2 regions of the Micromonospora sp. CNZ299 genome follow, and region 1 is predicted to be linked to the other one. Evidence: riboswitches for the same ligand, from Rfam matches in the RefSeq annotation. Region 1 holds a riboswitch; the other holds the start of a gene.
What was found. Region 1 has a riboswitch for S-adenosylmethionine ahead of thrC (threonine synthase). Riboswitches for the same ligand answer to the same signal wherever they lie in the genome.
Positions count from the first base shown of each region.

Region 1 (3,383 bases):
AGGGCTCCGGCGACGCGCTCGGCGACGGTGGTGGCGGGGGTCAGGCCGGCGGGCGAGGGCTGAGGACCGCGTCCAGGAGGCCGGGATAGAGCTCGTTCAGCTCGTCGCGTCGGAGTCGGACCAGGCGACTGGTGCCGGCGGCGCGGGTGCGGGTCAGGCCGGCCTCGCGCAGCACTCTGAGGTGGTGGCTGCGGGTCGCCTTGGAGACGCCGAAGTCGAAGCTGCCGCAGGCCGCCTCGCCGCCCTCGGCGAGCGCCCGGACGATCTGCAGCCGCACGTCGTCGGCGAGTGCGGCCAGCACGGCGGTGACCGGTACGGCGGTCAGTTCGGGTTCGTGCGGCTCCATGTGACCAGTGTAACCCTTGTTCGACAATTATCGAACAAGCTCCTACTGTCGGTTCCGTTGGTTCGACGATACTCGAACATTGGAGCTGACGATGCGATCCCGCGCCGCCGCCTACCCGCTGCTCGCCGTGCTCGCCTGGGGAGTGATGTTCCCGGTCCTGGCCAGCGCGCTGACCCGGGTCGACCCGCTCAACCTGACCACCGCCCGCTATCTTCTCGCCGCCGTCATCCTGGTCGCCGTCCTCCTGCTCCGTGAGGGTGCCGGCGCGCTGCGGTCGGGCGGCCGGACGGCCGAGGTGGTGGTGCTCGGAGTGGTCGGCTTCGCCGGCTTCAACCTGCTCACCAGCCTGGCCCTCGAACACGCCGCCCCGCAGCAGGTCGCGCTCTTCGTGGCCACCACCCCCGTGATCACCCAACTGGTCCGTTGGGCCCGTGACGGCGTACGCCCGAAGCCGCTCCTGCTGGGTCTCTCCCTGGTGGCGCTCCTCGGTGTCGGCCTGGTGATCACCCGCGGGAGCCTGACCGGGCTCGGCCAGTTCGGTCTCGGTGGGCTGATGATGATCGGCGCGGTGCTCGGCTGGGGCATCTACACGCACGGTGCCAGCCGCTTCGGCGAGTGGTCGCCGCTGCGCTTCACCACGCTGACCGCACTCGCCGGCACGGCCGCGATGCTGGCCGCGAGCATCGGCGCCGACGCCGTCGGCTGGCAGCGCGCGCCGGCCGCCGCCGACCTCGTGGCGGTCACCCCGCAACTGGCGTACGCGGTGATCCTGGGCGCCGTGGTCGCGGTCCTGGCCTGGAACACCGGCGTGCAGCGACTCGGTGCCGCCAACGCCGCGTTGTTCATGAACCTGGTCCCGGTGACCACGTTCGCGGTGCAGATCGCCCGCGGCTACCGCCCGGAGCCCGTCGAGCTGGTCGGGGCCGCCATCACGATCGCCGCCCTGGTCGCCGCGAACCTCGCCACCCGGCCCCGGCCCCGAGCCTCGGCGCTGCCCCGGACCGCAGCGGTCACCGACCCGATCGCGGTGACCGACCCCGCAGCGGTGAGCGTCCGCTGACCCACTACCTGGGATCTGCCCTGGAGGCCGCGCCCGGCTTTGCCTAGACTCGACGGCACAACTGCATACCTCATCCAGAGGGGCTGAGGGATACGGCCCGACGACGCCCCGGCAACCACCCCGCGCGCTCACCGCTGAGCGACCCGCGGGGCAGGTGCCAATTCCGTCCCCGCCGCACCGTGCGATGCGGGGAAAGATGAGAGGACTCTCGACATGACGTCGACGCTCGCCGCCTCCGGCATCGACACCTCCGCCAGCCCCGCCCGCGCCCTGGTCTGTCGCGCCTGTTCGGCGCGCTACCCGCTCGCCGCCCAGCACGCCTGCTACGAGTGTTTCGGCCCGCTGGAGGTCGACTACGACACGGCCGCCCTGGCGACGGTCACCCGGGAGCAGATCGAGGCCGGGCCGAAGAACATCTGGCGGTACGCCGCACTGCTCCCCGCCGGTCAGGACCCGGCCAGCCGGGTCACCCTCGACCCGGGGCTGACCCCGCTGGTGGCGGCCCCGCACCTCGCCGCCGAGCTGGGCATCACCGCGCAGCTCTGGGTCAAGGACGACAGCGCCAACCCCACCCACTCGTTCAAGGACCGGGTCGTCTCGGTGGCGCTCACCGCCGCGAAGGCGCTCGGCTTCACCCGGTTCGCCTGCGCGTCGACCGGCAACCTGGCCAACTCGGTGGCCGCGCACGCCGCCCGCGCCGGGGTGCCCTCGGTGGTCTTCATTCCCAGCGACCTGGAGCAGGGCAAGGTCATCACCACTGCCGTCTACGGGGGCGAGCTGGTCGCCATCGACGGCTCGTACGACGACGTCAACCGGCTCTGTGGCGAGCTGGTGGAGACCGACGAGTTCGAGGACACCGCGTTCGTCAACGTGAACGTCCGCCCGTACTACGCGGAGGGCTCCAAGACGCTCGGCTACGAGGTGGCCGAGCAGCTCGGTTGGCGGATCCCGGCGCAGGTGGTGATCCCGATGGCCAGCGGCGAGCTGCTCACCAAGATTGACAAGGCGTTCTCCGAGCTGGTGGAGATCGGTCTGGTCGAGGCGCCGGTCGGCGGTTGGAAGGTCTTCGGCGCGCAGTCTGCCGGCTGCAACCCGATCGCCACGGCCCTGCACGCCGACACCGACACGATCACCCCGGTCAAGCCCACCGGCATCGCCAAGTCGCTCAACATCGGGGACCCCGCCGCCGGCCTCTACGCGTTGGAGGCGGTCCGCCGCACCGGCGGCTGGATGGAGTACGCCGACGACGACGAGATCCGCGCGGGCATCCGCGACCTGGCCCGCACCACGGGCGTCTTCGCGGAGACCGCCGGTGGGGTGACAGTGGCGGTGCTGCGCAAGCTGGTCGAGTCCGGCCGGCTCGACCCGACGGCGGAGACCGTGGTATTCAACACCGGCGAGGGTCTGAAGACCATCGACGCGGTGGCCGGTCAGGTTGGGCCTACCCACCACATCAAGCCGTCGCTGCGCGCCGCCCGCGACGCCGGCCTCCTGGGCTGACCCGCTACCGGTCTTGATCCACTCGGGTTTACGGAAATCGGGGTGTCCGGGCTGACTGGACACCCCGACTTCAGTGAAACCGAGTTGATCAGTCCGTAACTGGGTTTTAGCTGTGAGTGTGGAAAACCCGCCGCTACGGACTTGACGGCAGGAACCGGACGGCGCAAGATGCTCCGTGCGGGAGGGCATTTCGCCGAAGACTTTTGAAGTTCTTGCGACCCAACGCCGGAGGCGTTGTGCGAGTGTCCCTCCCGACCAACGTTCGATCGGGCCAGCGAGTAATTCGCTGGCCCGATCGCTTTTGTACGGTGCACGCTCACCGCATGAGCATCACCATCGCGTCGTTCGACGGCGCCGACCACACCTCGGTCGACGAGGCGTACCGGATCGGCGCGGCGGCCACCGAAGTCGACCTGCCGGACCTCCCACCCTTCTGCCGACGCCGCTTCGACGCGCTGTTCCACACGCCGATGCCCG
Region 1 covers NZ_PEFG01000001.1:867,838-871,220, reverse strand. The annotation lists gene CLT68_RS04180 (ArsR/SmtB family transcription factor) at 41-346, opposite strand; gene CLT68_RS04175 (DMT family transporter) at 438-1,406, shown strand; SAM riboswitch class I at 1,474-1,609, shown strand; gene thrC (threonine synthase) at 1,620-2,906, shown strand; gene CLT68_RS04165 (GNAT family N-acetyltransferase) at 3,230-3,383, shown strand, end outside.

Region 2 (3,383 bases), 2.6 Mb from region 1:
CTCGTTCTGCTGCTGCGAGACGAGCGTGGCGTTGACGGTGAGGATGTTCTGCAACAGGTGCCGGAACCCGTCCACCCGCTCCACGACCTGGGTCAGGTGGTCGGTGACGTCGCGCAGGTAGCGGCGCAGCTCCTCGTCCCTGCTGCCGCTGCCAGCGCCGTCGGCCAGCGCGTCGAGCACCGTGAGCAGGGGGCGGGCGGCCCGCTGGAACTGGATGACCTCGCGGCTGAGCCCGTAGATGCGCCGGCTCGCGTTCGGGTCGCCACCGAACACTTCGGTCTCGATCTCGTCGATGTCGTTCTCCAGCCCGGCCACCACCGGCGCGTACCCGTCGACGACCTGGTCGAGGATCGCGTACAGCACCGACTCCGGACCCCGGGCGAGCATGTGCGCCTCGGTCTCCAGCCGCCGCCGCACCGCGGCCAGATCCGGTGCCTCGCCGTGCCGGACGGTGACCACGAAGCCCGGCCCGATGAACAGGTGCAGTTCGGAGAACTCGACCTCCTCGCGGAGGTCTTCGTAGCGGGCGGCACGCAGCACCACGAACAGGGTCTCCCCGTACCGTTCCAGCTTGGGTCGCTGGTGGGCGTTGATCGCGTCCTCGACCGCCAGGTCGTGCAACCGGAACTCCCGGGCCAGCGACGTGATCTGCTCGATGTCGGGCCGGTACAACCCGATCCAGGCCATCGCGCCGTCCTGCTCCTGCAGACAGCGGTACGTCTCGGCGAGGCCGGACGGCGAGGCGATCCGGTGCCCTCGGATGTAGACCGCGCTGTCCACCAGACCGCTGGGGGGCGGAGTGGCCGACTCCGTGGACGGCGGCACGCCCACCCTGGTCTCGTACTCGTCGAGTTGGCGACCGAAGCCACCACCCGGGCGGAAGCGACGGCCACCGACCATGCCCAGTCCCCTCCCCCCGGCGACGCCCGGCACGGCGCACGCCCGCCGACCCGGGGGCGCTGCTTCCCCCCTGCCCCGGGCCCGAAACCCGCCGCGGCGCCGGCTGGGTTCCGCGCACCGGCGGGCGCCCGCCGTACGGCGGGCGGATACTCACGGTGACGAGGAGCCCGACCCACGCCGCCGGCCACACGTCCACGCCGGCTGACCTGCGGTGCCGGGCACCTCGTCGCGCACGGTGAGCGTGCTCATAACGACTGGACGACCCACCGGTGCCTGCTGCTAGCCTCGGCCCAGGTCATGAGCGCCAGCGCGAAGCCCCGGCTCGCTGGCCGGCAACCCTCCTCCGCGGTGGGGTGCCCCGGGTGAAGACCAGGCACCGGCACGACGTCGGTGCAAGCGTGGCCTGGCACCCAGGTCAGCACAGACCCGGGAGAACCATGCGCATCCTCAGCACCGCCCCACCGACCGACGTCGCAGAACTCCGCGCCGGTTGGCCCTCGCCGGCACTGACCCGGCGACGGCACGTGGACATGATGCGAATGTGCAGCGCCGCCTGTCGCGGCATGACGCACTAGCGCAGCACTTCTCCCGAACCCTCTCCCTCACCGGTACGCCCATCGGGCGCACCGTCGGCGACGCACACCCGTGCGTGCCGAGACACGACCTCTCGGAGACACCCGTGCGACTTCTTCCTGCCCTGACCCGTGCCGCCGCCCTCGGCGCGGCCACCATCCTGGCCGCCACCGCGCTCACCGCCTGCGGCGACGACAGTTCGTCCGACGCCACCGCCAACCCGTACGGCCTGGCCCAGCCGGGCGTGCTGCGGGCCGGCACCCTGACCGACGCCCCGCCGAACGTCTTCCTCAAGGACGGGAAGTTCACCGGCTTCGACAACGACCTGTTGACCGCTGTGGCCGGCAAGCTCGGCCTCACCGTGGAGTTCGTCGGCACCGACTTCTCCGCGTTGCTCTCCCAGGTCAACAACCGCAAGTTCGACGTCGGCAGCTCCTCGATCACCATCACCGAGGCGCGGAAGAAGACAGTCGACTTCGGCAACGGCTACGACTTCGGCTACTTCGGCCTGGACGTCCCGGCCGGCTCCCCGATCACCGGCTTCGACCAGCTCGCCGGCAAGCGGGTCGTGGTGGTGCAGGGCACCGTCCAGGACGACTACGCCAGCGGAAAGCAGCTCGACCCGGTGCGGGTGCCGGACTACAACGGAGCGATCAACCAGCTCAAGGCCGGCACCGCCGACGCGTGGATCGCCCCGGCCGAGATCGGCGAGAAGTCGGCCGCCGACAGCAACGGCAAGATCACCGTGGCGGCCAAGCAGCTCAGCCCGACGCCGACCGCGTACGCCGTCGCCAAGGGCAGCGACAAGCTGCGCGAGGCGCTGAACAAGGGCCTCGACGAGGTCATCGCGGACGGCACGTGGAGCCGGTTGCAGGCGCAGTACTACCCGGGCCGGCCGATCCCGGCGGACTTCACGCCGGGCAGCGGCACCGTGGCGGCACCGTCCGCGTCCGTTGCGCCGTCGGCGTCCACGTCCGTTGCGCCGTCGGCGTCCACGTCGACCGCGTCCTGAACCGGTGACGAGCGAGCAGGGCGGTAGGAGAGGCAACCGATGGATCCGTTGAGCACCCTGTGGGAAACCTTCTTCGACTGGGACGCGATGGGCGAGGCGCTGCCCGAGATGCTGACCGTCGGGCTGCCCAACACGCTGATCCTGGCGGTCTCCGCCGCCCTGCTCGGCTCGGTGCTGGGCCTGCTGCTGGCCGTCGCCGGAATCTCCCGCAGCCGGTGGCTGCGCTGGCCGGCGCGGGTCTACACCGACGTGTTCCGTGGCCTGCCGGCCGCGGCCACGATCCTGCTGATCGGCGTCGGGCTGGCCCCGCTGGGCATGCAGGTCTGGGGACCGGACCCCTACCCGCTGGGGATCCTGGCGCTGTCGCTCATCGCCGCCGCGTACATCGGGGAGATCTTCCGCTCCGGCATCCAGTCGGTGGAGGCCGCCCAGTTGGAGGGTGCCCGTGCTCTCGGCTTCTCCTGGTCCGACTCGATGCGGCTGGTGATCATCCCGCAGGGCATCCGGCGGGTGCTGCCGGCCTGGGTCAACCAGCTCATCGCGCTGATCAAGGACTCCAGTCTGGTCTACTTCCTCGGGCTGGTGGCCAGCCAGCGGGAGCTGTTCCGGATCGGGCAGGACTACGCGGCCACCACCGGCAACGAGTCGGCGCTGCTGCTGGCAGGGGTGTTCTACCTGGCGCTGACCGTCCCGCTGACGCACGTCGTCAACTGGATCGACCGACGGCTGCGCAACGGTCGGCCGGCCGCCGCGCCGACCGACGAGGACGACGAAGACACCACCCCGGCGTACGTCCCGACCGAAGGAGACCGGCGATGATCACCGACACGACCACCTCGGTCAGCCTCGACGTCCGCGACGTGCACCTCGCCTTCGGGCCGAACCGGGTGCTGCGCGG
Region 2 covers NZ_PEFG01000001.1:3,456,039-3,459,421, reverse strand. The annotation lists gene corA (magnesium/cobalt transporter CorA) at 1-900, opposite strand, end outside; SAM riboswitch class IV at 1,194-1,305, shown strand; gene CLT68_RS16220 (ABC transporter substrate-binding protein) at 1,580-2,485, shown strand; gene CLT68_RS16215 (amino acid ABC transporter permease) at 2,525-3,304, shown strand; gene CLT68_RS16210 (amino acid ABC transporter ATP-binding protein) at 3,301-3,383, shown strand, end outside.
Region 2: it holds a riboswitch for S-adenosylmethionine, as region 1 does, so the genes downstream of both, CLT68_RS16220 (ABC transporter substrate-binding protein) here and thrC (threonine synthase) in region 1, are expected to answer to the same signal.